One region of the Pseudomonas sp. S2_H10 genome, then DNA from elsewhere that is predicted to be linked to it. Evidence: predicted binding sites of a transcription regulator. Region 1 holds the regulator's gene; each other region holds the start of a gene.
The links. The regulator FliA, encoded in region 1, starts transcription of late flagellar genes. The targets are predictions, from matches to a motif close to CTAAAGTTTNNNNNNNNNNNGCCGNTAA.

Region 1 (7,824 bases):
ATCAGAGACAGGCCTCGACCAGGTGCTTGCCAATGTCGTCGAGGCTGTACACCGCGTCGGCGAGTTCAGCCTTGACGATGGCCATCGGCATGCCATAGATCACGCAACTGGCTTCGTCCTGTGCCCAGATCGAACTGCCGCCCTGCTTGAGCAGGCGCGCGCCCTCACGGCCGTCGGCGCCCATGCCGGTCAGGACGACCGCCAGAACTTTGTCGCCGTAGGACTTGGCTGCCGAACCGAAGGTGATGTCCACGCACGGTTTGTAGTTCAGACGCTCGTCACCCGGGAGGATTTTCACCGCGCCGCGGCCGTCGATCATCATCTGCTTGCCACCCGGCGCCAGCAAAGCCAGGCCCGGACGCAGGATGTCGCCATCCTCGGCTTCCTTGACGCTGATGCGGCAGAGCTTGTCCAAACGCTCGGCGAAGGCCTTGGTGAAGGCCGCCGGCATGTGCTGGACCAGCACGATCGGTGCCGGGAAGTTGGCCGGCAATTGGGTCAACACCCGTTGCAGCGCAACCGGGCCGCCGGTGGACGTGCCGATGGCCACCAGCTTGTAGTTTTTGCGTTTCGGCGTGGGCGACGACGCAGTGGCCGCATGCGCATGCGTACGCACCGGGATCGGTGCCGGTGCCGGACGCGCAGGCGCGCTGCTGGCAAAACTGCCGACGCTCGAAGGTGCAGGTGCAGGTGTCGGGGCTGGCGCAGCGACAGGCGCCGGCGCGCTGTAGTGACTGACACGACGATTGCTGCGCGAGATGCTCAGAATCTTCTCGCACAGCAGTTGCTTGACCTTCTCGGGGTTGCGCGAGATGTCTTCGAAATTCTTCGGCAGGAAGTCCACCGCGCCGGCATCCAGCGCATCGAGGGTGACCCGGGCGCCTTCGTGGGTGAGCGAGGAGAACATCAACACCGGGGTCGGGCAGCGCTGCATGATGTGCCGCACGGCGGTGATGCCGTCCATCATCGGCATCTCGTAGTCCATGGTGATCACGTCTGGCTTGAGGGCCAGTGCCTGATCGATCGCCTCTTTGCCGTTGGTCGCCGTACCGACGACCTGGATATTGGAATCCGCTGAAAGAATTTCCGAGACGCGGCGGCGGAAAAACCCCGAATCGTCCACCACCAGGACTTTGACTGCCATAAACACTCCATTAGATGGAGCGAGGCCAGGCGCCCCGCTCCACCAGAATCAAATACGCCGTGTGGCGTAACGCTTGAGCATGCTCGGTACATCGAGAATCAGCGCGATGCGGCCGTCACCGGTGATGGTGGCGCCGGACATGCCCGGCGTTCCCTGGAGCATTTTGCCCAACGGCTTGATGACCACTTCTTCCTGGCCCACCAGTTGATCGACGACAAAGCCGATCCGCTGGGTGCCCACCGAAAGGATCACCACATGGCCTTCGCGCTGCTCTTCGTGAGCGGCGGAGCTGACCAGCCAGCGTTTGAGGTAGAACAAAGGCAGGGCCTTGTCCCGCACGATCACCACTTCCTGACCGTCCACCACGTTGGTGGTCGACAGGTCGAGGTGGAAGATCTCGTTGACGTTCACCAGCGGGAACGCGAACGCCTGGTTGCCGAGCATGACCATCAGCGTCGGCATGATCGCCAGGGTCAGCGGCACCTTGATGACGATCTTCGAACCCTGGCCCTTGGCCGAGTAGATGTTGATCGAGCCGTTGAGCTGGGAAATCTTGGTTTTCACCACGTCCATGCCCACGCCGCGACCGGATACGTCGGAGATCTCGGTCTTGGTCGAGAATCCCGGAGCGAAGATCAGGTTGTAGCATTCGGTGTCGCTCAGGCGGTCGGCGGCATCCTTGTCCATCACACCGCGTTTCACCGCGATCGAACGCAGGACATTCGGGTCCATGCCTTTGCCGTCGTCGGAGATCGACAGCAAGATGTGATCGCCTTCCTGCTCGGCCGCCAGGATCACCTTGCCGCCACGAGCCTTGCCCGAGGCTTCGCGTTCTTCCGGCGATTCGATGCCGTGGTCGACCGCGTTGCGCACCAAGTGGACCAACGGGTCGGCCAGGGCCTCGACGAGGTTCTTGTCGAGGTCGGTTTCTTCGCCGACCAGTTCCAGGTTGATCTCTTTCTTGAGCTGGCGGGCCAGGTCACGAACCAGGCGCGGGAAGCGCCCGAAGACTTTCTTGATCGGTTGCATCCGGGTCTTCATGACCGCGGTCTGCAGGTCGGCCGTGACTACGTCGAGGTTCGACACGGCCTTGGACATGGCTTCGTCGCCGCTGTTGAGGCCCAGGCGGACCAGGCGGTTACGCACCAGCACCAACTCGCCGACCATGTTCATGATCTCGTCGAGACGTGCGGTGTCGACACGTACGGTGGTCTCGGCTTCGCTCGCCGGTTTTTCCGCCGGTGGCGCGGCCGGGGCGCGAGCCGCAGCCGGGGCAGCAGCGGCTGCCGGGGCCTGGGCTTTTGGCTCCGGGGCCTTGGCGACCGGTTTCGGTGCCGCCGCCTTGGCTGGCGCTGCCGCAACAGTAGTCGCGTTCGAACCGTTGGCCACCGCCGCGGTGCCGACTTCGCTGAACTTGCCCTTGCCGTGCAGTTCGTCGAGCAGTGCTTCGAACTCGTGATCGGAAATCAGATCGCCGCCGGCCGCCGCCGCGCTGGGTGCTGCGGCTGCAGGCACCGAAGCGATGGCCGACTCCAGTGCCTCGACGGCGAAGTTGCCTTTGCCATGCAGCTGGTCCAGCAGTGCTTCAAATTCGTCATCAGTAATATCGGAACTGTCGCCCGCCGCTTTCGGTGCTTGTGGCGCAGCCGGAGCCGGCGCAACCGCATCGATGGCAAACTGGCCTTTACCGTGCAACTGATCGAGCAACGACTCGAACTCGGCATCGGTGATTTCGTCGCTGGCAGGTGGCTCGCTTGCAGGTGCTTGGGCAACCGCCGGCGCCTCGGCCTGTGCCTTGACGGCATTGAGCGAGTCCAGCAGTTGTTCGAATTCGGTATCGGTGATGTCGTCGGAAGCGGTTTCGGCCACCGGTTCTTCGATCACCTCGGCGACCGGCGCAGAGACCGCCTCGTCAGCCGATTGCGGCTCGGCCAGACGGGCCAGCGCCGCCAGCAATTCTGGCGTTGCAGCCGTGATCGGGCTGCGCTCGCGGACTTCGCTGAACATGCCGTTCACCGCGTCCAGCGCTTCGAGAACCACGTCCATCAGTTCCGAATCGACGCGACGCTCGCCCTTGCGCAGGATGTCGAACACGTTCTCGGCGATGTGGCAGCACTCCACCAGCTCGTTGAGCTGGAGGAAGCCGGCGCCCCCTTTTACAGTGTGAAAACCGCGAAAAATTGCATTGAGCAGATCCGCATCATCCGGACGGCTTTCCAGCTCGACCAGTTGCTCGGACAGTTGCTCTAGAATCTCGCCGGCCTCAACCAGGAAATCCTGAAGGATCTCTTCATCGGCGCCGAAGCTCATTAAGGGGGTGCTCCTACAGGTCTAAAAACCCAAAAAACCTGAAATTCCAAAACGCTAGAATCCAAGGCTGGATAACAAATCGTCCACATCGTCCTGACCGGACACAACGTCTTCTCTTTTATCGGCATGAATCTGCGGACCTTCACCCTGAGAGAGATGTTTTTGTGGATCTTTTTCAGCAAGCATCGCTTCACGGTCATGTTCGATGCCCGCAAAGCGGTCCACCTGACTGGCCATCAGCACGAGCTTGAGCAGGTTGCTTTCAACTTCGGTGACCAGTTGGGTCACGCGCTTGATCACTTGCCCCGTGAGGTCCTGGTAATCCTGGGCGAGCAGGATGTCGTTGAGGTTGCCCGACACCGCGCGGTTATCCGTGCCGCTGCGCGCCAGGAAGCCCTCGACCCGCCGGGCCAGTTCGCGGAACTCTTCGGCGCCGACTTCACGACGCATGAAGCGCCCCCAGTCCGCGCTCAAGGCCTGGGCTTCATCCGCCAGGCCGTTGACCAGCGGCGTGGCACTTTCCACCAGGTCCATGGTGCGGTTGGCCGCGGCTTCGGTCAGCTTGACAACGTACCCCAGGCGCTCGGCGGCATCGGTGATCTGCGACACTTCTTCGGCTTGCGGCATGTGAGGGTCAATCTGGAAATTGACGATCGCGCTGTGCAGCTCGCGGGTGAGCTTGCCCACCTCCTGATACAGGCCGCGGTCACGGGTCTGGTTGAGCTCATGGATCAATTGCACGGCGTCGCCGAACTTGCCTTTTTCAAGGCTCGCGACCAATTCGACGGCGTGTTTTTTCAGGGTCGACTCAAAGTCGCCCAATGAAGATTCGTTATTGCCCATAGCTCCCCCGTGGCGCACTCATCAACCGATGCGTTCGAAAATCTTCTCGATTTTTTCTTTCAACGCCTGGGCCGTGAAGGGTTTGACCACATAGCCGTTAACGCCGGCCTGGGCCGCTTCGATGATCTGCTCACGCTTGGCTTCAGCGGTCACCATCAGCACCGGCAGGTGCTTGAGCTTTTCATCGGCGCGCACGTGGCGCAGCAGATCGATACCGGTCATGCCAGGCATGTTCCAGTCCGTTACCAGAAAGTCGATGCTTCCGCTGTTGAGCACCGGGATGGCGGTAGTGCCATCGTCGGCCTCGACGGTGTTGGTGAACCCAAGGTCACGCAGCAGGTTCTTGATGATCCGCCGCATCGTTGAGAAGTCATCAACGATGAGGATTTTCATGTTCTTGTCCAATTCGACCTCCAAGCAGTCTTAAACGCGCCCAGCACCTGGACGCGCCATTTCAATCAATCCGGCAAAGCACTCAATGACTGTCTGGAGCACAACAGATCGCGACCGGGGCAGTTCAACACCACACCAGCCTCGTTCGCAGTGTCCCCACACTGCCTTCAGCGCGCTCGCCACTCCCCCAAACGCCCCCGCAAACGGGCCGCGCACTGGCTGTGTAACTGGCTGACCCGCGATTCGCTGACCCCCAGGACCTCACCGATTTCCTTGAGGTTCAACTCTTCGTCGTAGTACAGCGCCAACACCAGTCGCTCACGCTCCGGCAAATTGGCAATCGCATCCGCCAGCGCAGCCTGGAAGCGTTCATCTTCCAGATCGCGTGACGGCTCGAGATGAGCACTCGCGCCATCCTCGTGCAGCCCTTCGTGTTCGCCGTCCTGCAACAGATCGTCGAAACTGAATAAGCGGCTGCCCAGGGTGTCGTTCAAAATTCCGTAGTAATCGTCGAGACTCAATTGGAGTTCGGCCGCAACCTCGTGATCTTTAGCGTCACGGCCGGTTTTCGCTTCAATCGAGCGGATGGCATCGCTGACCATGCGCGTATTACGGTGGACCGAACGTGGCGCCCAGTCCCCCTTGCGCACTTCATCGAGCATGGCGCCGCGGATTCGAATGCCCGCGTACGTCTCGAAACTGGCGCCTTTGCTGGCGTCATATTTGGTCGACACTTCAAGCAGGCCGATCATCCCGGCCTGGATCAGGTCTTCGACCTGGACACTGGCCGGCAGGCGCGCCAGCAAGTGGTAAGCAATGCGTTTAACCAGCGGCGCGTAACGCTCGATCAGCTCGTACTGCGCATCGCGTGCCGACTTCTTGTAGAGGTTGTAGCCGCTGGCTGTCATAGCACAGGTCCTGCTGTCTGCTGCACGAGCCGCTCGACGAAGAATTCCAGGTGCCCACGCGGGTTGGCCGGCAGCGGCCAGGTATCGACCTTCTGCGCGATGGCCTTGAACGCCAGCGAGCACTTGGAGCGCGGGAACGCCTCGTAGACGGCGCGCTGCTTCTGCACAGCCTTGCGCACGCTTTCGTCGTAGGGCACCGCGCCGACGTATTGCAGGGCGACGTCGAGGAAGCGATCGGTGACCTTGGTCAACTTGGCGAACAGGTTGCGCCCTTCCTGCGGGCTCTGGGCCATGTTGGCCAGGACGCGGAAGCGGTTCATGCCGTAGTCGCGATTGAGCAACTTGATCAAGGCGTAGGCATCGGTAATCGAGGTCGGCTCGTCGCACACCACCAGCAGCACTTCCTGGGCGGCGCGAACGAAGCTGACGACCGACTCGCCGATGCCCGCGGCGGTATCGATCACCAGCACGTCGAGGTTGTCGCCGATATCACTGAAGGCCTGGATCAGGCCAGCGTGTTGCGCGGGGCTCAGATGCACCATGCTCTGAGTGCCGGAGGCGGCCGGAACGATACGGATGCCGCCTGGCCCCTGCAGCAATACATCGCGCAGTTCGCAGCGGCCCTCGATTACGTCGGCCAGGGTACGTTTGGGTGTCAGGCCCAGCAGAACATCGACGTTCGCCAGTCCCAGGTCGGCGTCCAGCAGCATGACGCGCCGGCCAAGCTCAGCCAAAGCCAGGGACAAGTTCACTGACACGTTAGTTTTCCCGACGCCACCTTTGCCGCCGGTCACCGCGATCACCTGTACGGGATGCATGCTGCCCATGTTATTTCTTTACCTTGTCTTGCATAGACGGAGGCCACATTACTGGCTGCGCGTTCGCAAACGGAACAATGCATGGCAGACCATCGATGTAGGTACAAAAACGATTCATTATTACCTCAGCCAACCTGCTTGGTCGGGCTGTGGTAGATATCAGCGAACATGTCAGCCATGGCTTCTTCGCTGGGTTCTTCCTGCATTTGCACGCTGACAGCGCGACTGACCAACTGATGACGGCGCGGCAGATGAAGATCATCCGGAATCCGCGGACCATCGGTCAGGTACGCCACCGGCAGCTCATGACTGATGGCGAGGCTCAACACCTCGCCCAGGCTTGCCGTTTCATCCAGTTTAGTCAGGATGCAGCCGGCGAGCCCGCAACGCTTGTAACTATGATAAGCGGCCGTTAGAACCTGTTTCTGGCTGGTGGTTGCCAGAACCAGATAATTTTTCGAGCGGATGCCACGACCGGCCAGGCTTTCGAGCTGCATGCGCAGGGCCGGGTCGCTGGCCTGCAGGCCGGCGGTATCGATCAGCACCACACGCTTGCGCAGCAGTGGCTCCAGCGCCTGCACCAGGGACTGGCCCGGATCGACGTGGGTCACCGGCACATTGAGGATGCGCCCCAGGGTCTTGAGCTGCTCCTGGGCGCCGATGCGGAAGCTGTCCATGCTCACCAGGGCAATGTTGTTCGCGCCGTACTTGAGCACGTAACGCGCAGCCAGCTTGGCCAGGGTGGTGGTCTTGCCCATGCCGGCAGGGCCGACCATGGCGATCACACCGCCCTCTTCCAGCGGCTCGATTTCCGGGGTAGCGATCATCCGCGCCAGGTGCGCCAGCAACATGCGCCAGGCCTGACGGGGTTCTTCGATATCGCTGATCAGCGCCAGCAGGTCGCGCGACAGCGGGCCGGACAGGCCGATGCGTTGCAGGCGGCGCCAGAGGTTGGCCTGGTCGGGACGGCTGCCTTGCAGCTGGTTCCAGGCCAGGGAGCCGAGTTGTACTTCCATGAGTTCGCGCAGGCTGTTGAGCTCGAAGCGCATCGAGTCGAACGCGCGCGGGTCGACGCCACCGGCTGCCGGCGCAGCGGCCGGTGCGGGGCGACGGGGTTCGGCGTACGTCGGTTCGATCAGCGGCTCGGCGGCGGTCAGCGGCAAGCCGGCGAACAACTGGCGATTGGTGCTCTTGTCGCTCTCGCCATCGCTGCGCAGGCTCAATTCGGCCTGGGCGGTGACGATCCGCGACTGAGTCTTGCGCAGCTCGTCTTCGAGCTCCATGTTCGGAACACGCGGCGCCAGCGCCGACAACTTGTAATCCAGCGCAGCCGTCAGCTCGACACCACCGGCAATGCGCCGGTTGCCAATAATGGCGGCATCAGCGCCCAGCTCATCACGAACCAGCT
Region 2 (7,824 bases), 3.0 Mb from region 1:
CAGGGCAGACTCTTCACTCACGGCCATGCGCAGCGGGTGATCAAGCTTGATCCCGGTGAACTCCAGGGCCGCCGCTTCGATGTTCGCGCCTTCAAACGGCTCGACACGGAAGAAGTAGGTGTGATCCGGGTACACAAAACCCTTTTCATCCATGGCGATGGTGGTCGCGGCGATCTCCAGCAGGGCGTCGGTGGCGGAGTTGAAGCCACCGGTTTCTACGTCGACGACAACCGGCAGGTAACCACGAAACCGTGCGGCCATTGGATGGCGGGAACCGCCTCCGCCACCATTGCCTTCCAGTTCGTCGTCGAAATGCTCTTCACTCACGCGTGTTCCTCCAGCAGGCGCCAGCGCAGTTTTTCACCGGCGCGCAGCGGGATAACGGTCAGCTCGCCAAACGGCAGGCTGGCAGGGGCGGTCCATTCTTCGCGGACCAGGGTGATGCGATCGGTATTTGCCGGCAGGCCATAGAAGCGCGGGCCGTTGAGGCTGGCGAAGGCTTCGAGCTTGTCCAGCGCATTGCGCTGTTCGAAGGCTTCGGCGTACATCTCGATCGCCGCGTAAGCGGTGTAGCAGCCGGCGCAACCGCAGGCGGCTTCTTTGGCATGCTGGGCATGGGGCGCCGAGTCGGTGCCGAGGAAGAACTTCTCGCTGCCGCTGGTGGCGGCGTCGAGCAGGGCTTCCTGGTGCGTATTGCGCTTGAGGATCGGCAGGCAATAGAAGTGCGGCCGAATCCCGCCCACCAGCATGTGGTTGCGGTTGTACAGCAGGTGATGCGCGGTGATGGTCGCGCCAACGTTGGCCGAAGCCGAGTTGACGAACTGCACGGCGTCCGCGGTGGTGATGTGTTCGAACACGACCTTGAGGGTCGGGAAGCGCTCGACCACACGGCGCATGTGCTCATCGATGAAGATTTTTTCGCGGTCGAATACGTCGACATCGCCGCGGGTGACTTCACCGTGAATCAGCAACGGCATCCCGACTTCGGCCATGGCCTCGAGTGCAGGGAAGATCTTGTCGATGCTGGTAACACCCGAGTCCGAATTGGTGGTCGCGCCAGCCGGGTACAACTTGGCGGCGTACACGAATCCGCTGGCCTTGGCCTCGCGGATTTCTTCAGGCTGGGTGCGGTCGGTCAGGTACAGGACCATCAGTGGTTCGAACTGGCTGCCGGCCGGGCGGGCAGCGAGAATCCGCTGGCGATAGCCGTCGGCTTCGGCCGCGTTGCGCACTGGCGGAACCAGGTTGGGCATGATGATGGCGCGGCCAAAAGTGCGCGCGACATCCGCGACGGTATTGGTCAACACGGCACCATCGCGAAGATGAATGTGCCAGTCGTCGGGACGCAGCAGGGTCAGGCGGTCGGACATGAGGGGATTCCAGGCGGGTCAAACTGAGGGGAATGCTACCGGAAAAGACTCTTGCAGGCACTCGCTATCAAGTTTTACGGGAAGCTTCCGATATCCAACAGGTATGCCGTAAACATCTGTGTGTCGGTCTTTTTGTTGTAGAAGCCAGTGGAGCCTCCCGTGCGCCAGCGTTATTTAGCCTTGCTCAGTGTGTTTGCCAGCCTTCCCGCGATGGCGCTGACTTTCCAGACCCGTATGGAGAGCATTGAGTGGACGGTCGAAGGTGACAAGTTCGAATGCCGCCTGACGCAGCCGATTACCGATTTCGGTTCGGGCGAGTTCGTGCGCAAGGCCGGTGAGCAGGCAACGTTTCGTCTGAAAGCCTATAACCCGATGATGGGCGGCGGTTCGGCGACTTTGCTGGCCGCTGCCGCACCGTGGCAACCGGGGCGTGACGACATCAACCTGGGCACCGTGAGAATCGGCAGCGGCAATGTGTTGTTCAACAGTTCGCAGGTCCAGGCCGGACGCCTGATCAGCGGATTGATGGACGGTCGCAGCCCGGTGGTTCGCCACTCCTCGGCGGACGGCCGGGTGTCGGAAGTGCGTCTGCTGCCGGTCAGGTTCACCAAGGCGTTTGCCGATTATCAAGGCTGCGTGGCGAAACTGTTGCCGCAGAACTTCGAGCAAGTGAAGCAATCGGAGGTCGGCTTCCCCGGTGGCGGAATCGAGCTCGACAGTGCTGCGAAGGCCAGGCTTCAGGTCATGCTGGAATACATGAAGGCCGATGCGACGGTCAATCACATCGAGCTTGACGGTCACTCCGACAACAGCGGCAACCGCCTGACCAACCGCGACCTGTCGCGACGCCGGGCCCTGGCAGTGATGGATTTCTTCAAGGCCAACGGCATCCAGGAGTCGCAGATCACCCTGCGCTTCCACGGCGAACGTTATCCGCTGGCACCCAATACCAACAATGCCAACCGCGCGAAGAACCGCCGTGTAGCGGTACGCCTGGAGCGTGGAGCACCTGCCGAACAAGTCGCCCCGCAAGCAACGAAGGCGGCCGCTTCGGCTACTTCCTGACTACTGGGTCATCGTCGCGCTCTCGACATAATCTGTCGCTTCGTCGTCATAAGCTGTCGCGCCACTGTAAATTATTCTGTATGAGCGGTAGACTTCCCGGCTTTCCGTAGAACCCCGTGGAGTGATGGCATGGCGGACGTAAACAAGGTCGTTCTGGCGTATTCCGGCGGCCTGGACACTTCGGTGATCCTCAAGTGGCTGCAGGATACTTATAACTGTGAAGTGGTGACCTTCACCGCTGACCTGGGTCAGGGCGAAGAGGTCGAACCTGCACGCGCCAAGGCTCAGGCCATGGGCGTCAAAGAGATCTACATCGACGACTTGCGCGAAGAGTTCGTGCGCGATTTCGTTTTCCCGATGTTCCGCGCCAACACCGTTTACGAAGGCGAGTACCTGCTGGGTACTTCCATCGCTCGTCCGCTGATCGCCAAGCGCCTGATCGAAATTGCCAACGAAACCGGCGCAGACGCCATTTCCCATGGCGCCACCGGCAAGGGTAACGACCAGGTTCGTTTCGAACTGGGCGCCTACGCCTTGAAGCCAGGTGTGAAAGTGATCGCTCCGTGGCGCGAGTGGGACCTGCTGTCCCGTGAAAAGCTGATGGACTACGCCGACAAGCACGCGATTCCGATCGAGCGCCACGGCAAGAAGAAATCCCCGTACTCCATGGATGCCAACCTGCTGCACATCTCCTATGAAGGCGGCGTGCTGGAAGACACTTGGACCGAGCACGAAGAAGACATGTGGAAATGGACCGTCTCCCCGGAGAACGCGCCAGACAAGCCGCAGTACCTGGAACTGACCTACCGCAACGGCGACATCGTCGCGCTGGACGGCGTCGAAATGACTCCGGCCACCGTGCTGGCGACCCTGAACCGTATCGGTGGCGAACACGGTATCGGCCGCCTCGACATCGTCGAGAACCGTTACGTGGGCATGAAGTCCCGTGGCTGCTACGAAACTCCTGGCGGCACCATCATGCTGCGCGCCCACCGTGCGATCGAATCGATCACCCTGGACCGCGAAGTGGCTCACCTCAAAGACGAGTTGATGCCGAAATACGCCAGCCTGATCTACACCGGTTACTGGTGGAGCCCTGAGCGTCTGATGCTGCAACAGATGATCGATGCGTCCCAGGCCCACGTGAATGGCGTTGTGCGCCTGAAACTGTACAAGGGCAACGTGATCGTCACTGGTCGCAAGTCTGACGAGTCGTTGTTCGACGCCAACATTGCCACCTTCGAAGAAGATGGCGGCGCGTACAACCAGGCGGACGCGGCGGGCTTCATCAAGCTCAATGCCTTGCGCATGCGCATCGCAGCGAACAAAGGCCGGAAGCTGTTCTGAGACCTTTGAAATCGTGAAGGGTGCCTGATCTCGTCCAGCACGAGGTCAGGCACCTGAAAAAGGGGGGACGCCGGTTACTGCGTTGTCGGGTGTTTTCGTTGCCGCTGACGGTTTCCTGTTTTTCTCCTTTCACTGGTCTGTCCTGATCTATGCGTTGTTGTTTGCGGGTTGTCCGGCCTGATCAATGACCGTCAACCTGTGCGAGTCCGGGTTGTAGGCGACATAAAAGGCGCCGCTGCGCTTCCCGGTCTGCTTTGAAAGTTTGAGCGCACTGGCTTTCAGTAAAATCTCCGAAACGGCACACGTGACAAACAGAATCACGTACGCCGTCTGTTCCTGTGGCCTCTGGACATTTTCCAGCAGCGCTGCGAATTCACTCTCCTTGCTCATCCAGCGCGTATCCACGATGGACAGGTCCTTTACCGCTTGCGCCAACTGAAGTCGATGCTGGGCGAAGACGTGGGTGTGCAGGCCAATCTCCGTTGGCGGGTCTTGTGCGCCGCAGGGCGTTCGGACCGACTGCTGGCCATTCATTGGCGTTTCCGGAGCGGGAATGCCGGATGACTTCCCGGATGTTTTTTTTCCGCCCGCCCGGCATCATCCATGACCTTCATGAAGTGTTTTCCCTTTTCAAAGTCGGATGGCGCATACAGTGATCTGTAGTTGAAGTTTAGTGTCGCGAAAAAAAGCAAAAGTAAATAAAACGGAAAGCTGATCAGAAACCAGACATAGAGTTCTTTTTCTTCTTCGCCAAGGAAGGGTAGCGAAACAGCGGCTGAGGTTTCAGAGAGCGTTGCGAATATGGCAATGATTGTCATTGGGTTGGTCGTTCGTTTTCTGTCCTGTTCAGTGCTCATGTTGAATTCTCTTTTCTTGAATGAGGTCTCAAGTTTTTAAGTGTTGCTTATTGTAGTTGCTGTTGTTTTTTGTTGGCTCTAGTGATTGTTGTTCGTTGTTTGTTGCTCTTCGATTTTTTGGGCGGTGGTTATGTTAATGATTGCGCAAAAAATATTATTTGCTGTAAGAGTAGTTGGATGCTTGGTGTGTGATATTTCTGGTCTTAATGTTGAATGCGTAAATATCGGTTACGTTTTTACGGGAAAGTTGAAGCCGATGTTTCTCAGGGAGGTGGCTGGGTCCTGGAAAATTCTGGCCATAAATCCACAGGGACGATTGCTGAAAACTGCGAATCCTGACGCTGATACAGTTTTCAACTCATTCCGTGCCAAGGATTTTTGTAGGAGGAATCCGTGTTGTTTGTAGGGTATGTCTCTTGGTGCGGGTGGCTGGAAGGGGCGACATGCCATGGGTGAAACGACTAGGCTATTGTGCGGGCTCTAAAAATTCGAACAGCGAAAATTGGACTTGCCCATGAATAAAGTGCTGATCGTGGATGATCACCCCGTCATTCGTCTTGCGGTACGTATGCTAATGGAACGTCATGGCTACGAAGTTATTGCAGAAACCGATAATGGTGTGGATGCACTGCAACTAGCCCGTGAACTTACGCCGGACATTGTCATTCTGGATATCGGGATTCCGAAGCTGGACGGATTGGAAGTGATTGCGCGTTTGTCTTCGACCCCGACGCCGATGAAAGTGCTGATCCTGACGTCCCAGGCTCCGGGGCATTTTTCCATGCGCTGCATGCAGTCCGGTGCAGCCGGTTATGTCTGCAAACAACAGGACCTGACGGAGTTGCTCAGTGCAATAAAGGCCGTGCTGTCAGGTTACAGTTACTTTCCCAATCAGGCCCTGCATACCGTGCGCTGCAGTTTGGGGAATGCCAGTGAGGCCGATATGGTTGATCGGTTGTCGGGGCGGGAAATGATGGTCCTGCAACAGTTGGCCAGAGGGAAGACCAATAAAGAGATCGCCGATGGAATGTTTCTCAGCAATAAAACAGTCAGCACATACAAGACCCGGCTTTTGCTGAAACTGAATGCAAGGTCGCTGGTCGATTTGATCGAGCTGGCCCAACGCAATGGTCTGGTGTGATGGCATAACAGCGCTTCAAGGGGCGTCCACCGAAAGATGGCACTTAGTAAAAAGCCTCCGTTTCGGGAGGCTTTCAGGTGTCATAAGTCAAAATCGTAATCGGCCAATTGCTTCTGCAGTCGGCGCTCCTCCAGCAGGTTGTCGATGGTGCGGCGTTTGCTCAGATTAGTTTTCGCTACTTCTACCACCGGCTCGGCGTCATCGGTTTCGGCGGTGGTGAAGTCGTCTTCTACGTCCAATTGCTCTTTGCCAGTACTCATTTAGTTGCTCCAGGCTAAGAAGGCCTTTGGCGCCCCTTATATCGACAATCTCCCGGCGGGTAAAAAAGATTTTTTCAATCGAAAAGTCATAAAACCCAATAGCGCCTCAATCGTCTGAGGTTTTCTGCTTGTATTCGCACAGGTCCTCGATCCGACAGCTTCCGCACCGGGGCTTGCGGGCGAGGCAAACATAGCGGCCATGAAGGATCAGCCAGTGATGGGAGTCGAGCAGGTACTCCCTGGGCACGAACTTCATCAGCTTTTTCTCGACTTCCACCACATTCTTGCCGGGCGCGATGCCGGTGCGGTTGCTGACTCGGAAAATGTGCGTGTCGACGGCCATGGTCAGTTGGCGGAATGCCGTGTTGAGCACCACGTTGGCGGTTTTGCGGCCGACGCCGGGCAGCGCTTCCAGCTCTTCGCGGGTTTGTGGCACTTCACCTGCGTGACGCTCGACCAGCAAGCGGCAAGTTTCGATCACGTTTTTCGCTTTGCTGTTGTACAGGCCGATGGTCTTGATGTACTCCGACAGCCCCTCGACACCCAGGGCATGGATCGCTGCCGGGGTATTGGCGACCGGGAACAGCCTGGCTGTGGCCTTGTTGACGCCGACATCGGTCGACTGCGCCGAGAGGATCACGGCGATCAGCAATTCGAAGGGGGAGGAATAGGCCAGCTCGGTCTTGGGTTCCGGGTTGTCCTCGTGCAGTCTGCGGAATATTTCCAGACGTTTTGCGGCATTCATGGGCGGTGCGTTTCCTCGAGGCAATCAATGTGTGGGAGTGGGGCGCCAGGCCTGCCAGGCGGCGATCAGCAGTCCAAGCAGAATGAAACCGCCAGGAACCAATGTGGCCAGGTGCAAGCCGCCATCAGCCAGCAGCCCCCAGCCTTGCCAGCCACTGTGTGTTGTGCCGAACAGCCACGATAGATGGTATCCAAGCGTCCCGTTGCCGATGACTTCGCGCAGCAGGCCCAGCGCGACCATCAGCGCGGCAAACAGGCCGTCCAGTCGCAGGCGTTGGTGCCAGCCCTGCTGAAAGTACCCGGAGTGTTCCAGTACGACGCATTGTAAAGCGATCAAGGCGCCATAGAACCCCAGATGCTGCTGCCATTGCAGCGACCAGGCCTGGGCCATGAGTTGCGCGCAACTGGTGAGCGTGGCGGCAAGCAGGATGCTGGCCAGCAGGCGGGTCGCCGGGACCAGTCGGGATCGCAGGACACCCATGGCCAGACCGAACAACCGAGTCACTGCCAGGAACATGAGGATCAGGCCCAGTGCGGCCATCAGCGAGTGAGTGGCGCCGATCAGCGGCGTCAGCATCAGGGCGTTGCGCAGCGTCGCCGAGTTATCCATGGTCCGGGTTCCCGAGCAGTTGTTGCCGGTGTTCATCGAAGTAGCGCAAGGCATCGTGGACGGCATTGATCACCGCTCTTGAGGTGATGGTCGCCCCCGCGATCTGATCGAACTGCCCCTGATCCTTTTTCAGCGCCCAGCCGCTGTCACCGGGTTCAGTTCGCGATTTGCCGGAAAAAATCTGTAGCCAGGCATTGGGCCAGTCGGCGATCCGCGCCCCCAGTCCAGGTGTTTCCGATTGCTTGAGGGTTTTGACGCCGAGCAGCCTGCCATTGGCGTCGACAGCGATCAGCAGTTCGATGGCACCGGCGTAGCCAAGGGTTTGACTACGCAGCAACACCGCGACGGGTCGGGCTGACCGCATCGCCAGATAACCACCGAGCAAGGTGCTGTTGGTCAGGGCAGTCGTTTCGATCCGGACGGGGTGTTC
Region 3 (7,824 bases), 1.3 Mb from region 1:
GGAGGGCGCGCAACACGGCGTGTTCACCGGGCTGTTGCTTCAGGCCCTGCACGGCGGGGCAGCCAACATCCTGGGCAAGATCACCCCCGGCAGCCTTTATTCATTTGTCGACAACGCACTTGATGCCTGGGAACAGCGCCCGGTGTTCAAGACCAACGTGTCGCAGTTCATTTCCTTGCGCGAAGTGTCACCGCTGATCCCCAAGGAAATCCTGCGCAAACTCCCCGAGTGGTTCGCAGAGGCCGAGTCGGTATACCCCCTCGCCCCCAGCTTCGAACCGACCGAACCCGAGTTCAACCCGGAACACGGCGATGTCTTCGCCCAACTGCAAAAGTGCAATCGTCACAGCCTGGTCGAACCGGTGGACGCCGAACACATGTACTACGCCGCCATCCACTCCACTGGCTGCCGCCTCACCGCCCTCGGCGCCTATTACCGCGAACTCGCGATCAAGGGACATTTCTGATGCCAGTATTTATCAGCTACCGCCACATGGACCGCGCCTATGCGATCAACATCAACACCCGCCTGATCCAGGCCAATATCAAGACCTACCTCGACGTACTGGACCCCGAATCCCAGACCACCGACGACATCACCGGGGTGATCACCCGCAACATCAGCGAATGCACGCACCTGCTCGCGGTGGTGTCGGAGAGAACCGCACGGTCGTGGTGGGTCCCGTTCGAAATCGGCGAGGCGACCATCACCAACCGGCGCATCTGCTCGTTCAAGACCGGCCCGACCGAGCTGCCGCTGTACTTGGACAAGTGGCCAAAGCTGACCAACGAGCGGGACATCGACTTCTTTATCGATGCCTATCGAAACGAAACGACACAAAAGCGCGCGATGGGGCTGGAATCGGTGACCGGCAGCGAATCGGTGCGCAGTGTTAACAAATCCAATGCGGATCGCTTTCACGCCGAGCTCAAGACGCGAATCCTCCGTGGGTTCTGACGCTCTGTAGGAGCCGGCTTGCCGGCGATGGATTTAAATTCGTCGAGTGGTTCCAGACAGTACGCGTAATCGTTAACGACCATCGCCAGCAAGCTGGCTCCTACAGGGGGGGCGAGAACGCCGCACAAAAAAGCCGACATCGCTGTCGGCTTTTTTGTTGGTCACTGCTTGGCTGGCTCTCCCGGTTTCGGTGCCGGGTCTTCGAACAGGTTCAGACGCTCGCGCAGTTCGTGGGCCGGCAGCGGTTGCTTGTCCGCCGGCAGCGCATTCGGGTCGACCGGTGCAGCCGGCGCGGTCGAACCTTGCGGTGCATCAGGTGCCGGCTCTGCGCCCTGCGACCCTTCGATCGCACGCTGGGCTTTCTTGGTCAGCACGACGATGTCGATACGACGGTTGACCGGGTTGAACGGATGCTCGCGGTCAAACAGGGCCGACGAGGCATAGCCGACCACGCGTGCCACCTGTGCATCCGGATAACTGCCCGCCACCAGCGCACGACGGGCGGCGTTGGCACGGTTGGCCGAAAGCTCCCAGTTGCCGAAATCGCCGGTGCCGGTGTAGGGCTTGGCATCGGTGTGGCCGCTGATGCTGATCTTGTTCGGCACTGCCTTGATGGTGTCGGCCATGGCCAGCAGGATGTCTTCGAAATACGGCTTCAAGCGAGCCGAACCCGAGTCGAACATCGGGCGGTTTTCCGCGTCCATGATCTGGATGCGCAGGCCGTCCTGAGTGATCTCGAACAGGATCTGATCCTTGAACTTCTGCATCTGCGGGTTTTCTTCGACCTTGTTCTGCAGTTCTTGCAGCAACAGTTCGAGGCGTTCCTTTTCGACCTGCTCGGCCATGCCTTCGACCTGGTCGGTATCGACGGTGACCTTGTCCGGCTGCGGCTGGGACTTCACCTCGGGGTTGAGGGTGTTTTCCGGCGCCAGGGTCGGCGTGCCGCCCAGATCGATGATGTACGGCGTGCCGCTTTCGGAAAAGCCGATCGGGTCCTTGAAGTAACCGGCGATGGCAATCTTCTGCTCCGGCGTGGCGGTGGACAGCAGCCACAACACCAGGAAGAACGCCATCATCGCCGTGGCGAAGTCGGCGAAGGCGATTTTCCAGGCGCCCCCGTGGTGCCCGCCAGCAATGCGCTTGACGCGCTTGATAATAATCGGCTGATTATTTTCCATGACTTAACGACCGCGAACCGCTTGTTCCAGCTCGGCGAAGCTTGGACGGTGCGCCGGGTACAGAACCTTGCGCCCGAACTCCACGGCCAGCGATGGCGGCATGCCGGAAGCCGAAGCCACCAGCGAGGCCTTGATGGCTTCATAGACGTTCAGCTCTTCCTTGGCATCGTGGGCCAGGGAATGGGCCAGCGGGCCGAAGAAACCGTAGGCGGCGAGAATACCGAAGAAGGTACCTACCAGCGCCGCACCCACGTGCAGGCCGATGGACTTCTGGTCGCCCTCACCCAGCGAAGCCATGGTCACCACGATACCCAGTACCGCCGCGACGATACCGAAACCGGGCATGGCGTCGGCGATGCCGTTGACCGCGTGGGATGGGTGTTCCAGGTCTTCCTTGAGGCTGAACAGCTCCATGTCGAACAGGCCTTCAAGCTCATGCGGAGCCATGTTGCCGGAGGACATGATGCGCAGGTAATCGCAGATGAACGCGGTCATGCGTTCGTCCTTGAGCACTGTCGGGTACTTGGCGAAGATCGGGCTCGCGGCGGCGTCTTCGATGTCGCCCTCGATGGCCATCATGCCTTCGCGGCGGCTCTTGTTGAGGATCTCGTAGATCAGGCCCAGCACTTCCAGGTAGAAGGCATGGTTGAACCGCGAACTGAACATGCTCAGGGACTTCTTGAGCACGTGCATCGTCATGTAGCCGGGGTTGGCCTGCAAGAATGCGCCGAGGGCCGCGCCGCCGATAATCATGACCTCGAAAGGCTGGATCAGGGCGGCAATCTTGCCGTGGGAAAGCACGTATCCGCCGAGCACGCTCGCGAATACGACGATGATGCCGATAATTTTAGCCATAGGTAGGAGAGCACTTACTGAGTCGGGTTCAAGGTCATATTCGGAAGTTAAAAAATCTCTTCTTCTACTTATCGGCAAAACTGCGCCAGACTATAGCCAGTTCAGGCGAAAAGCTAATTCGACCCAATCCGGGCACAGGTAATGTTGACGATGATCGCCTCCCACCATGGTTAACGAAACGAACGTACCAACACCAAAACCGACAACGCTCGAGGGCTGGATCAAGCTGCTCGATGGCGTACGTCTTCCCGTTCCGCAAGCCAGCCACGACCGTGTCTGCAAGGCCATCCGCGACAATCGCAGCTCGCTGCGCGATATCGCCGACCTCATGCAAGGCAGCCCGGCCCTGGCCTTGAGCGTGATTCGCGAGGCCAACCGGCACAGCCACGGCGGCATGACCGAGCCTGCGGAAAACCTCGAGATCGCGATCAACCGCCTTGGCCTCAAGCGCACCGAAGAGCTGCTCGAGCGCCTGCCCGCCGAACCTCACGCCGAGATTCCCAAAGCCTTGCGGCAGCTGCAGATGATCAGCCAGCACGCCACGCAACAGGCCAACGGTTTTTTTGCCAGTCGCCTGGCGCGCCTGTGGCAGGACATCCACTGGGGCAGCCTGCTGTTTCTTTCGCCTCTGTGGCCGCTGGCGCTGACCCATCCAAAACTGCTCGAAGAGTGGGAACTGCGGGTCATCCATAAAGGTGAGTCGGCACGCAAGGTCGAACAACAACTGTTTGGTGTACGCCTGCTGGACATCGGCCAGGCCCTGGTGGATATCTGGCGCTTGCCGATCTGGGTGCAGCAGGGTTATCGCCTGTTGCTCACGGAACAGCGGGAACTGGTCAAAGTCCTGCGCATCGCCCGCGACAGCGAGCACCCATTGCGCCAGCAGAACCGCCTCGATGACGATCCGACCCTGCGCCGCTGGCTCAACCAGCCAGCCAACACAGTGCTGCTGGCCAACGGTCTGGCGCTGTCGGCGCAACACGCCTGGGACAGTCCGCACAGTGAGCGCTGGCAGTACCTGACCAGCCTTTACCTGCAAATGCCGATGGACGATGTGCAACAACAGTTGCACCAGCAAGCCGCCAACAGCGCGCGCAATCACGCCATGCCCGACCTCTGGCACCCCGCCGAATCGCTGATCTGGCCGTGGGGCATGAACCGTGTCCACGCCGGACTGCTGCCGGCCGCGGCACCCACGGCCGAAGATCTGGCGAAATGGCGCAGGCAATGCGCCGAATTGCTGGTCGAGCCGAGCCGCTTCACCAATGCCATGCACTTGACCATCGCCGCACGGGACGCCCTCGTGGCCTGCGGCATGCGTCGGGTGATGATCCTGATGGCCGACCGCACCCACGCCAACCTGCGCGTGCACCAGACGGCCGGCCTGGCGAAGGAAGCGGCCGGGCTGAATTTCGTGGTCAGCCAGAGCAACGTGTTGCAACGCCTGCTCACGCAACAGGCCCAGGTGCGCCTGACGCCAGCCAACAACGCGCAATTCTCGGCCCTGCTGCCCAACAGCCTGCGTTCGCAGTTCAGTGGCGAACACCTGCTGCTGCGCTCGCTGGTCAACAATGGCCGGGTGATCATGATCGTCGTGGCGGACCAGGGCGGCGGGCCGTTTTCGGAAATTTCCGTACAAGCCTTCGGCAAAACCGCGCAGTGCATTGAAAAAGCCCTGCACAGCTTTAGCAACCGAGGCCAATAAGGCTGCGCTACAATCCTCCCTTTTGTGCTCTGGAGACCTCACATGTCTGACTTCTCTGGCTTGCCGCTGGTGATCGAGCCGAGCGACTTGCTCCCTCGCCTCGATGCCCGCGAACTGATCCTGGTGGACTTGACCAGTACCGCCCGCTATACCGAAGGGCACATTCCCGGCGCGCGCTTTGTCGATCCGAAACGCACGCAGCTCGGCCAGGCCCCGGCCCCGGGGCTGATGCCCCCGCCGGCAGCACTCGAAACACTGTTTGGCGAGTTGGGCCACAACCCCGACGCGGTCTACGTGGTGTACGACGACGAAGGCGGCGGTTGGGCCGGGCGCTTCATCTGGTTGCTGGATGTCATCGGCCACAGCCAGTACCACTATATAGACGGCGGCCTGCCGGCCTGGCTGGCTGAAGGCTTGCCGATGTCGATCCAGATCCCGCCACCCGTGGGCGGCCCGGTTCCACTGACCTTGCACGAGGAACCCACGGCCACCCGCGAATACCTGCAAAGCCGTCTCGGCGCCGCCGACCTGGCCATCTGGGATGCACGCGGGCCACTGGAGTATTCCGGTGAAAAGGTCCTGGCAGCCAAGGGCGGGCACATTCCCGGCGCGGTCAATTTCGAATGGACCGCCGGCATGGACAAGTCGCGCCAGCTGCGCATCCGCACCGACATGCCGCAGATCCTCGAACAACTCGGGATCAGCAAAGACAAAGAAGTGATTACCCACTGCCAGACCCATCATCGTTCTGGCTTCACCTATCTGGTGGCCAAGGCTCTCGGTTATCCGCGGGTCAAGGGCTACGCCGGCTCCTGGGGCGAATGGGGCAACCATCCCGATACGCCCGTAGAGATCTAAGGTTTTTAAGGACAGTAAATGAACAAGCGTCTGTTTATCATCAGCCAGTACCTGCTACCCCACAACCTGCTCTCGCGACTGGCCGGCTGCGTTGCCGAATGCCGCGTGCGCTGGTTCAAGAACGCCTTTACCGCCTGGTTCGCCAAGCGCTATCAGGTGGACATGTCCCAGGCATTGGTCGAAGACCTGACCGCCTACGAGCACTTCAACGCCTTCTTCACCCGCGCACTGAAAGACGGTGCCCGCCCGCTGGACGAGACCCCGGGCGCGATCCTCAGCCCGGCCGACGGCGCGATCAGCCAACTCGGCCCGATCGAGCACGGTCGCGTGTTCCAGGCCAAGGGTCACAGTTTCAGCGTGCTGGAACTGCTGGGTGGCGATGCGGCGAATGCTGCGCCGTTCATGGGCGGTGACTTCGCGACCATCTACCTGTCGCCGAAGGACTACCACCGCGTGCACATGCCGCTGGCCGGTACTCTGCGCGAAATGGTCTACATCCCGGGCCGCCTGTTCTCGGTGAACCAGACTACCGCCGAAAACGTTCCGGAACTGTTCGCCCGCAACGAGCGCGTGGCGTGCATTTTCGACACCGAGCGCGGGCCGATGGCCGTGGTGCTGGTGGGCGCGATGATCGTGGCATCGATCGAAACCGTCTGGGCCGGCCTGGTCACCCCGCCGAAACGCGAGCTGAAAACCTTCCGCTACGACGAAGCCGCACGTGCGCCGATCCACCTGGAAAAAGGTGCGGAACTGGGTCGCTTCAAGCTGGGTTCGACCGCTGTCGTGCTGTTCGGGCCGGATCAGGTCAAGTGGGCTGAAGAAATGACCGCCGGCACGGCGGTGCAGATGGGTCAGGGTATGGGCTCACCAAAAGCCTAAGCGCTCACCTGGTCCACCGCCGATGCAAACCTGTAGGAGCCGGCTTGCTGGCGATGGCGTCCTCAAGGGCCCCATCGCCAGCAAGCCGGCTCCTACAGTAGCTTGCAGTGTTAGAGCTGGCCGTCGCGATCGCGGAAGCCCAGCAGATACAGCACGCCATCCAGCCCCAGGGTCGAGATCGCCTGCTTGGCCGACTGCTTGACCAGCGGCTTGGCACGGAACGCCACACCCAACCCGGCAATCGCCAGCATCGGCAAGTCGTTGGCGCCATCGCCGACCGCAATGGTCTGCTCCAGGCGCAAGCCTTCCTTGTGTGCCAGTTCCTTCAGCAGATCAGCCTTGCGCTGCGCATCGACAATCGGCTCGACCGCGACGCCGGTGACCTTGCCGTCAACCACTTCAAGTTCGTTGGCGAACACATAGTCGATACCCAACTTGGCCTGCAGTTGCTTGGCGAAGTAGGTAAAGCCACCCGACAGGATCGCGGTCTTGTAGCCCAGGCGCTTGAGTTCGGCGAACAGGGTTTCGGCACCTTCGGTCAGGCGCAGCGAGGCGCCGATGGAATCCAGCACATTGACGTCCAGACCTTTGAGCAAGGCCAGACGCTCCTTGAAGCTGGCGCGAAAATCCAGCTCGCCGGCCATCGCCCGCTCGGTGATTTCCGAGACCTTGTCACCGACGCCAGCCGCCTTGGCCAGTTCGTCGATCACTTCGGCTTCGATCAGCGTCGAGTCCATGTCGAACACCGCCAGGCGACGGTTGCGACGGAACAGCGAATCTTCCTGGAAGGCGATGTCGACGTTCAGTTCCTGGGCGACGCTGAGGAATTCGGCACGCAACGCCTGCGGATCAGCCGCCTCGCCACGCACGGAAAACTCGATGCAGCCCTTGCCCTTGTCGGCCGGGGTGTCCAGCGGCATGCGCCCGGACAGGCGATCGATGTGGTCGATGTTCAGGCCATACTTGGCGGTGATTGAGCTCACGGCCTGCAACTGCCCGGCTGTCACCTTGCGGGTCAACAGGGTCACGATGTGGCGTTTTTTGCCCTGGTTGCCGACCCACTGCTGGTAATCCTGTTCGGACACCGGCGTGAAACGCACCTGTTGATCGAGCTCATAGCCCTTGAACAGGATGTCCTTGAGCACGGACTTGCCTTGTTCGGTGTCGGGAATTTCAACCAGGATGCCGAACGACAAGGTGTCGTGGATCACCGCCTGACCGATGTCGAGAATGTTCACACCACCCTGGGCCAGAACGCCGGTAATGGCCGCAGTCAGACCCGGACGGTCGACTCCCGTGATGTTTATCAGGACGATTTCGCGCAAGGCGCACCCCCGCAGGTGGAAAAAAACCGCATTCTACCCACTTTCAGTGACCATCGGGCACCGTGAG
Region 4 (7,824 bases), 3.3 Mb from region 1:
TCAGGTAGCGCTCGCCATCACGGGGGATCATTTCGTCCAGGGCGATCATGTTGCTTTCACGGTCCAGGTCCACCAGATAGCTCTGGAAGCGCTGGCTGCGCTCATGGAACGTGATGATCAGCGGGTCATGGCTTTCGAGCAGCTGGCGCAGGTTGCTGGAGATTTCCAAGGGCGTGGAGAGCACCTTGGGTGGCTGCGGCGAATCATCCACGGATAAGGCATTGGACACGGTTAATCAATCTCCAGACAAAATTTGACTACGACTGGCCAGCATTCTGCCAGCATCTTTCGCGTCTTGGATAGAGCGGGCTCATCGAGCGGCCTAAGCCTGACTGAGCGGGCGCGGCTTAGCAAGCTTGGAGAATGTTCCGCTGGCATCGTAAAGCGCCGGGGTTTCACCACCGGTGAGGATTTTCAGCTGAGTGGCCGTAGCGACCTGCTGAGTGAGGATCGACTGGCCGTTGTTGGCGTTGATGGCTTGGCACTGGGCCAGGAGATCGGTCAGTACGTCACTTTGCGCGAGCAATTGCTCGCCAATGCTCGATTGACTGGCCAATTGCTCAAGACCGCCACGGTTGGTCGGCAGGTTGAGGCTGGCGAGGATTTCACTGCGCTTGCGGCCATGCTGTTCGAGCAAGACGACCAATGCCTGTTTCTGCGCCAGGATGTCCTCGAGCAATGGCATGTCGCGGCCATGCAAGGCGAGGGATTCGGTGCGCAGTAATTCCAGCAGGTGTTGCGCCGGGGCAAAATCGTCGGTGATCAGTTGCAGTAGATTAGTGTCGTGCATGGCTGGCCTTGGGTTTTAAGCGTCCAAAAGCCTGGCGCCGGCGGTGGCCTAGCGCTGGGCTTCGAAGTTGAGCAGTTTGCTGGCTACACGGTTGCTGTCGACTTTATAGCTGCCATCGGCAATCGCTGCTTTCAACTCGGCCACGCGGGCGTTGTCGACGGCAGGCTGATCGCGCAGCTTGTCAGTGACCTTCTGCAACTGTTGAGCCTCATTGCTGAGATGTACCGATTCCCCGCTTTTGACGGTGCCGGCCTGTTCGGCCGCGGACTCCAGCGGCGCGGTTTTGCCGGTTTCGGCGCTGTCCTTGCTGGCGCTGGTACGTGTACTGCCCGTCAGGGACGAGGAGCTGTTCAAACGGCTGAAATCGATGACCATGATAAAAAACCTCTGGGAATTTGGACGCTTGCCATGTTTTCGGCCATTCCCTGGAAAACTTTAGGCTCATTTATCAATGAACCTCGCGCGCGTCAGCGCTTGCCCTGCATGGAGCACAGTCTAGGGAACAGCCGCGGCAAGCGCCACATTGCGATGAACACAGAGCCTTACATGGACACTTCCACCTGCCCCGGCGCCATGACCTGCGCCTTGATGACCCGCTGGGAATTGAGGTTTTTCACCCGGATCTGTTCGCTCAGGCTGCCGTTCGACAGGGCTTCACCCGGCATGCGCACGCTGAGCGTACCGCTGCGTGCGGTAATGACCACCTGATCGCCCTTGCGGATGACCTCGGCCTGTTCGATATGCACCAGGGTAATCACTTGGTCGGCGACCATTGGTCGGGTCAGTCGCTGCCCGATCGCCTGGTCGAGGGAGGTCAGGTAGCCCTGGCTGATCAGGCTGATGTCGCGCTCGCGCAGCACCACATCCGCGGGTTCGACAATGGCGGCGCGACGCAGTGGCCGGGCGGCGCTGACGACGTCGCGAAACAGGCGGACTTGAGCGGGTACGTATACGGTCCAGGGGGAGGAACCCTCGCAACGTACCTTGACCGTGACGCGTCCCAGGGGCTTGGGACTCTCCAGCGTTGCTGTCAATTCCTTGTCGCACATGGGCATGTGCATGCGCGGATCGAGCTGCTTGACCTCGATCTCGTAGCGACCTTCCGTTTGACTGGTAGCCAGATAGTCTTCTACGGTGAATTCAAGAAAGCCCTGAGTGACGCCGATAAGCATGTCAGGCAAGGTAACCGCGTCAGCAAGGGCAGGGCTGCCAGCGTTGAACAGGCAAACGGCCGCCAGCACACCAAGCCATTTGCGGTAGGGTGTGGTCAGGCGTCGAAAAAATGTCGGTTCTGTGTTCATAACGATTAAAAAAGCAAGCGCCGTGCCGTTTAGTGATCAAGGCGCGTCGCAACAACACTTGGCGTTGGTGTAGGAGTCTGGGCATGGCTGGTGTAATGGATTCGGTAAACCAGCGCACGCAACTGGTGGGGCAGAATCGCCTTGAGCTGTTGTTGTTCCGTCTCGACGGCCAGCAGCTGTACGGGATCAACGTCTTCAAGGTTCGGGAGGTGCTGCAATGCCCCAAACTGACGCTGATGCCCAAGTCCAGTCCTGTCGTGTGCGGTGTGGCGAACATCCGGGGGGCGACCATTCCGATCCTTGATCTGGCAATGGCGACCGGCTCGGGTGCATTGAAGGACAAGAACAATCCCTTCGTGATCATCACGGAGTACAACACCAAGACCCGGGGTTTCCTGGTCCGCTCGGTGGAACGCATCGTCAATATGAACTGGGAAGAGATCCATCCGCCGCCCAAGGGCACCGGACGCGATCACTACCTGACGGCGGTGACGCGGGTCGACAATCAGTTGGTCGAAATCATCGACGTCGAGAAGGTGCTGGCGGAAGTGGCGCCGACGCCGGAAGCGATTTCCGTCGGTGTGGTGGATGTCGAAACCCAGCACAAGGCGCTGTCGTTGCGCGTGCTGACGGTCGACGACTCGTCGGTGGCACGCAAGCAGGTCACGCGTTGCCTGCAGACGGTCGGCGTCGAAGTGGTGGCGTTGAACGACGGTCGGCAAGCGCTGGACTACCTGCGCAAACTGGTCGACGAGGGCAAGAAGCCGGAAGAAGAGTTCCTGATGATGATCTCCGACATCGAGATGCCGGAGATGGACGGGTACACCCTGACGGCGGAAATCCGCAACGACCCGCGCATGCAAAAGCTTCATATCATCCTGCATACTTCGTTGTCGGGGGTATTCAATCAGGCGATGGTCAAGAAGGTCGGTGCCGATGACTTCCTGGCCAAATTCCGTCCTGATGACCTGGCATCCCGGGTAGTCGACCGGATCAAAGCAGCAGATATCAGCTAGGGGCCCCGCCCCTGGCAGTCAACGCGATTTAAGAGGCGGCATCATTGTCTACGGGTAATTTGGATTTCGAACAGTTCCGGGTATTCCTGGAAAAAGCCTGTGGCATTTTGCTCGGTGAAAACAAGCAGTACCTGGTCTCCAGCCGTCTCAACAAACTGATGGAACAGCAAGGCATCAAGTCTTTGGGTGAGCTGGTTCAGCGCATGCAGACCCAGCCGCGCAGCGGTTTGCGCGAACAGGTGGTGGATGCCATGACCACCAACGAAACCCTGTGGTTTCGTGACACCTACCCGTTTGAAGTCTTGAAGAACAAGGTACTGCCCGAAGCGATCAAGGCCAGTCCCGGCCAGCGCCTGCGCATCTGGTCGGCGGCGTGTTCGTCGGGCCAGGAACCGTATTCGCTGTCGATGTCCATCGACGAGTTCGAGCGGGTCAACATGGGCCAGTTGCGGATGGGCGTGCAGATTGTTGCCACCGACCTGTCCGGCACCATGCTGAACAACTGCAAGACCGGCGAATACGACAGCCTGGCGATCGGCCGCGGTCTGTCGCCCGAGCGCCTGCAGCGTTATTTCGACCCGAAAGGGCCGGGGCGCTGGGCGATCAAGGCGCCAATCAAGAGCCGGGTGGAGTTCCGTTCCTTCAACCTGCTGGACAGTTATGCGGCCCTCGGCAAGTTCGACATCGTGTTCTGCCGCAACGTATTGATCTACTTCTCCGCCGAGGTGAAGAAGGACATCCTGTTGCGCATCCACAGCACGTTGAAGCCGGGCGGTTACCTGTTCCTCGGTGCTTCCGAAGCGCTGAACGGCTTGCCGGATCATTACCAGATGGTCCAGTGCAGTCCGGGGATCATTTACCAGGCGAAGTGATTTCGTTGGTGTTGTCAAAAAACGGGAGCCCTTTGGGGCTCCTTTTTTGTGGCCGATAATTTCCAACTTACACCGCGTGCCCTTGTAGGAGCCGGCTTGCTGGCGATGAACGATGACACGGTCTGTCTGGATGACTGCGGCGCCTGGATCGCCAGCAAGCCGGCTCCTACAAGGTTACGTGGTGCCAAGCGGCAGAAAAGCGGCAGGCGGCGGAAAACCGTTGCCGCTTTTCTGGCATTGCCGCGTTGCCACGGCCGGCAAAGCCCCGGTTTCCGGGCTTTTTTGAATTGGCATGGGGCTTGCTAAGTTGATCCTACGAAAAATCAGGTCACCCGAAGGTTTCCCGACATGAGCATCAGCTTCGATAAAGCGCTCGGTATCCACGAACAAGCCCTGGGCTTCCGCGCCCAGCGTGCCGAAGTCCTGGCCAACAACATCGCCAACGCCGATACCCCGAACTACAAGGCTCGGGATCTGGACTTCTCGAAAGTGCTCGCCGAGCAGAACGAGAAAACCAAGAGCGGCACTTTTGCCTTGAACATGACCAACAGCCGACATATCGAAGCTGAAGGCCTGGGCAACGGCGACGAGTCGTTGCTGTATCGCACGCCGATGCAACCGTCGATCGACCAGAACACCGTGGACGCTCAGTTGGAGCAGTCGAACTACGCGCAAAACGCGGTCGGCTTCCAGGCCAGCTTCACCCTGCTCAACAGCAAATTCAAAGGGCTGGTGTCAGCCCTGCGCGGAGAGTAAGCCATGTCTCTATCCAGTGTTTTCAACATTGCCGGTAGCGGCATGAGTGCGCAGACCACGCGTTTGAACACCGTCGCTTCGAACATCGCCAACGCCGAGACCGTCTCGTCGAGCATCGACCAGACCTACCGCGCGCGTCACCCGGTGTTCGCCACCATGTTCCAGGGCGGCCAGAGCGGCGGCAGCGACTCGCTGTTCCAGAGCCAGGATGCCGCCGGTCAAGGCGTGCAGGTGCTCGGTGTGGTCGAAGACCAGAGCAACCTCGAGGCCCGCTACGAGCCGAACCATCCGGCAGCCGATGCCAAGGGCTACGTCTACTACCCGAACGTCAACGTGGTTGAAGAAATGGCCGACATGATTTCCGCGAGCCGTTCGTTCCAGACCAACGCCGAAATGATGAACACCGCCAAAACCATGATGCAGAAGGTCCTGACCCTCGGTCAGTGATAAGGGGCGACTCAGATGAGTGTTACCGATTCCACCAGCGGTTTGAGCCTCAACGACATCCTGGCCAATTCCTCGATCAAGACCAACACCACGACTGACGGCCTCGCGTCGGCAGCCGGCAGCGCTTCGGGTAACCAGGCGCTGGGCAAGGATGCGTTCCTGCAATTGCTGGTGACCCAGCTGAAAAACCAGAACCCGCTGGAGCCCCAGGACAACGGCGCGTTCGTGGCCCAGTTGGCGCAGTTCAGCAGCCTGGAAGGCATCACCACGCTCAACGACACCGTGAGCGGCCTGGCCAGCAACTACAACTCGTCCCAGGCCTTGCAGGCGTCGTCGCTGGTCGGCCGCTCGGTCATCGCGCCGGGCGACAAGGCTGTGGTCGACACCACCAAGAGCCTCAGCGGCACAGTGGTCGTTCCGTCTTCGGTGACGTCCGCCACCCTGAAGATCACCGACTCCACCGGCAAGACCGTGCGCACCATCGACCTCGGTTCGCAGAAGGCCGGCAACGCCAGCTTCATCTGGGACGGCAAGAACGATGCGGGTGAAACGGTACCTGCCGGCACCTACACGTTCGGCGCCACGACGACGATCGATGGCCAGTCCGTCGCGTTGATCACCAACCTGCCCGCGACCGTCAACAGCGTGACCATCAGCCAGACCGGCGGTGAGTTGATGCTCAATCTGGCCGGGCTGGGCAGCGTTGCCCTGTCCAAAGTACAAACCATTGGTATGTAAAGCCGACTAACCCGGCATAAAGGAGTGGATGATGTCTTTCAATATCGGCCTTAGCGGTCTCTTTGCAGCCAACAAACAACTGGACGTGACCGGCAACAACATCGCCAACGTCGCGACCACCGGTTTCAAATCGTCCCGTGCAGAATTCGAAGACGTGTACTCGGCGACCCGCCTGGGCACCGGCAGCAAGACCGTCGGCAACGGCGTGCGCCTGGCCAACGTTTCCCAGCAGTTCACCCAGGGTGACGTGAGCAACACCGGCAACGTGCTCGACATGGGTATCCAGGGCAACGGCTTCTTCGTCCTGAGCAACAACGGTTCGCTGACCTACACCCGTGCCGGTACGTTCAAGACCGACAAGGACGGCTACGTCACCAACAGCGACGGCACTGCCCGCCTGCAAGGCTACGGTGTGGATGCCAACGGCAAGATTGTCAACGGCGTGCTGACCGACCTGCGGATCGACACTTCCAACCTGGCGCCGAAATCCACCAGCAACGTGTCGTCGACGATCAACCTGAACTCCACGTCGCCGGTGATCGATCAGACGGTTGCGGCCAACAAGTTCGACCCGTCCAAGACCGAGACTTTTACCAAGTCGTTCAGTACCCCGATCTACGATACTCAGGGTAACCAGCACACCATGGATCAATACATGGTCAAGACTGGCGCGAACACCTGGGACACCTATACGCTGATCGATGGCCGCAACCCGGATGGCAGTGATCCGAAGGTTACCGCTCCGATTGCTTCGACCATGTCGTTCGATTCCGCCGGCAAACTGACTTCGGTCAGCACACCCGTGACGCCGCCAACCACGCCACCGACTTCGGTGATCAGCAGTGATCTGAAGGTCGCCAACTGGACCCCGGGCAGTGTCACCAATGGCGTCTGGACACCCAACGGCGCGTCAGCCGACCCGGCAGGCTTGACCATTGCCATGGCCAACACCACTCAGTTCAACGCTGATACCGCGCGTTCGATTCCGGCACAGAACGGCTACGCCACTGGCCAGATCACCAACCTGACCATCGACGGCAACGGTGTGCTGCTGGCGAACTTCAGCAACAACCAGACCAAGCCGATCGGCCAGATCTCCCTGGCCAGTTTCACCAACGAGCAAGGCCTGCAGCCGGTGGGCGGCAGCAGTTGGAAAGAAACCTACACGTCGGGCATCCCGGGCTACGATGCGCCAGAGACTGGCACCCTGGGTTCGATCGTTTCCAACTCCCTGGAAGACTCCAACGTCAACCTGACCAACGAACTGGTCGACCTGATCAAGGCGCAGAGCAACTACCAGGCGAACGCCAAGACCATCTCCACCGAGAGCACCATCATGCAGACCATCATTCAGATGGCTTGATGCTGGATTGAGCTGCACAAAAAAGCCCCTCGAGAGAGGGGCTTTTTTGTGCCCTGAGGTTTTGTGTTGGAGGTGATGGCCTCATCGCGGGCAAGCCCGTTCCCACAGGGGGCACGATCAACTGTGGGAGCGAGCTTGCTCGCGATGGGGCCTGCACAGACACCATAATTCGTACAGGCAAAAGAAAACCCCCGATCCGCCAGAGGCTGATCGGGGGTTTCGAGTAAGCGCCTTGCGACGCCTACCGGCTCAGCTTATTGGCAAGCTTCGCAATCCGGCTCGTCGATGGCGCAAGCCTTCGGCACTGGAGCAGGGCCGGCAGGCGCTGCCAGGACCGAATCTTCACCGTGGTTGCCGCCGCTGGAAACAGCGTTCAGCTTGCCGGTGTTGATGGTCGACTTCTCGGTGCTGGTCGCGGCCAGGGCACGGAGGTAGTAAGTGGTTTTCAGGCCACGGTACCAGGCCATGCGGTAGGTCACGTCCAGCTTCTTGCCCGAAGCGCCGGCGATGTACAGGTTCAGCGACTGAGCCTGGTCGATCC

Region 2: the regulator FliA is predicted to act here: its motif matches at 1,437-1,464, upstream of AB4O16_RS10820 (flagellar protein MotY).
Region 3: the regulator FliA is predicted to act here: its motif matches at 3,059-3,086, upstream of motA (flagellar motor stator protein MotA).
Region 4: the regulator FliA is predicted to act here: its motif matches at 1,202-1,229, upstream of flgM (flagellar biosynthesis anti-sigma factor FlgM).

The regions. Positions count from the first base shown of each region.
Region 1 covers NZ_CP162754.1:5,487,956-5,495,779, reverse strand. The annotation lists gene AB4O16_RS24730 (flagellar motor protein) at 1-2, opposite strand, end outside; gene AB4O16_RS24725 (protein-glutamate methylesterase/protein-glutamine glutaminase) at 2-1,144, opposite strand; gene AB4O16_RS24720 (chemotaxis protein CheA) at 1,193-3,454, opposite strand; gene AB4O16_RS24715 (protein phosphatase CheZ) at 3,509-4,297, opposite strand; gene AB4O16_RS24710 (chemotaxis response regulator CheY) at 4,319-4,690, opposite strand; gene fliA (RNA polymerase sigma factor FliA) at 4,858-5,598, opposite strand; gene fleN (flagellar synthesis regulator FleN) at 5,595-6,425, opposite strand; gene flhF (flagellar biosynthesis protein FlhF) at 6,542-7,824, opposite strand, start outside.
Region 2 covers NZ_CP162754.1:2,453,470-2,461,293, reverse strand. The annotation lists gene rnt (ribonuclease T) at 1-327, opposite strand, end outside; gene pyrC (dihydroorotase) at 324-1,370, opposite strand; gene AB4O16_RS10820 (flagellar protein MotY) at 1,530-2,435, shown strand; gene AB4O16_RS10815 (argininosuccinate synthase) at 2,565-3,782, shown strand; partial or broken gene AB4O16_RS10810 (hypothetical protein) at 3,930-4,639, opposite strand; gene AB4O16_RS10805 (response regulator transcription factor) at 5,154-5,780, shown strand; gene AB4O16_RS10800 (PA3496 family putative envelope integrity protein) at 5,861-6,040, opposite strand; gene nth (endonuclease III) at 6,147-6,785, opposite strand; gene AB4O16_RS10790 (Rnf-Nqr domain containing protein) at 6,810-7,394, opposite strand; gene AB4O16_RS10785 (RnfABCDGE type electron transport complex subunit G) at 7,387-7,824, opposite strand, start outside.
Region 3 covers NZ_CP162754.1:4,229,485-4,237,308, reverse strand. The annotation lists gene AB4O16_RS18935 (caspase family protein) at 1-466, shown strand, start outside; gene AB4O16_RS18930 (toll/interleukin-1 receptor domain-containing protein) at 466-957, shown strand; gene motB (flagellar motor protein MotB) at 1,119-2,135, opposite strand; gene motA (flagellar motor stator protein MotA) at 2,139-2,990, opposite strand; gene AB4O16_RS18915 (HDOD domain-containing protein) at 3,157-4,695, shown strand; gene AB4O16_RS18910 (rhodanese-like domain-containing protein) at 4,738-5,553, shown strand; gene asd (archaetidylserine decarboxylase) at 5,572-6,432, shown strand; gene serB (phosphoserine phosphatase SerB) at 6,543-7,757, opposite strand.
Region 4 covers NZ_CP162754.1:2,161,849-2,169,672, reverse strand. The annotation lists gene AB4O16_RS09520 (flagellar brake protein) at 1-229, opposite strand, end outside; gene AB4O16_RS09515 (flagella synthesis protein FlgN) at 323-790, opposite strand; gene flgM (flagellar biosynthesis anti-sigma factor FlgM) at 839-1,165, opposite strand; gene flgA (flagellar basal body P-ring formation chaperone FlgA) at 1,333-2,091, opposite strand; gene AB4O16_RS09500 (chemotaxis protein CheV) at 2,175-3,107, shown strand; gene cheR (protein-glutamate O-methyltransferase CheR) at 3,152-3,979, shown strand; gene flgB (flagellar basal body rod protein FlgB) at 4,328-4,735, shown strand; gene flgC (flagellar basal body rod protein FlgC) at 4,739-5,182, shown strand; gene flgD (flagellar hook assembly protein FlgD) at 5,198-5,920, shown strand; gene flgE (flagellar hook protein FlgE) at 5,952-7,283, shown strand; gene AB4O16_RS09470 (ribonucleoside-diphosphate reductase subunit alpha) at 7,538-7,824, opposite strand, start outside.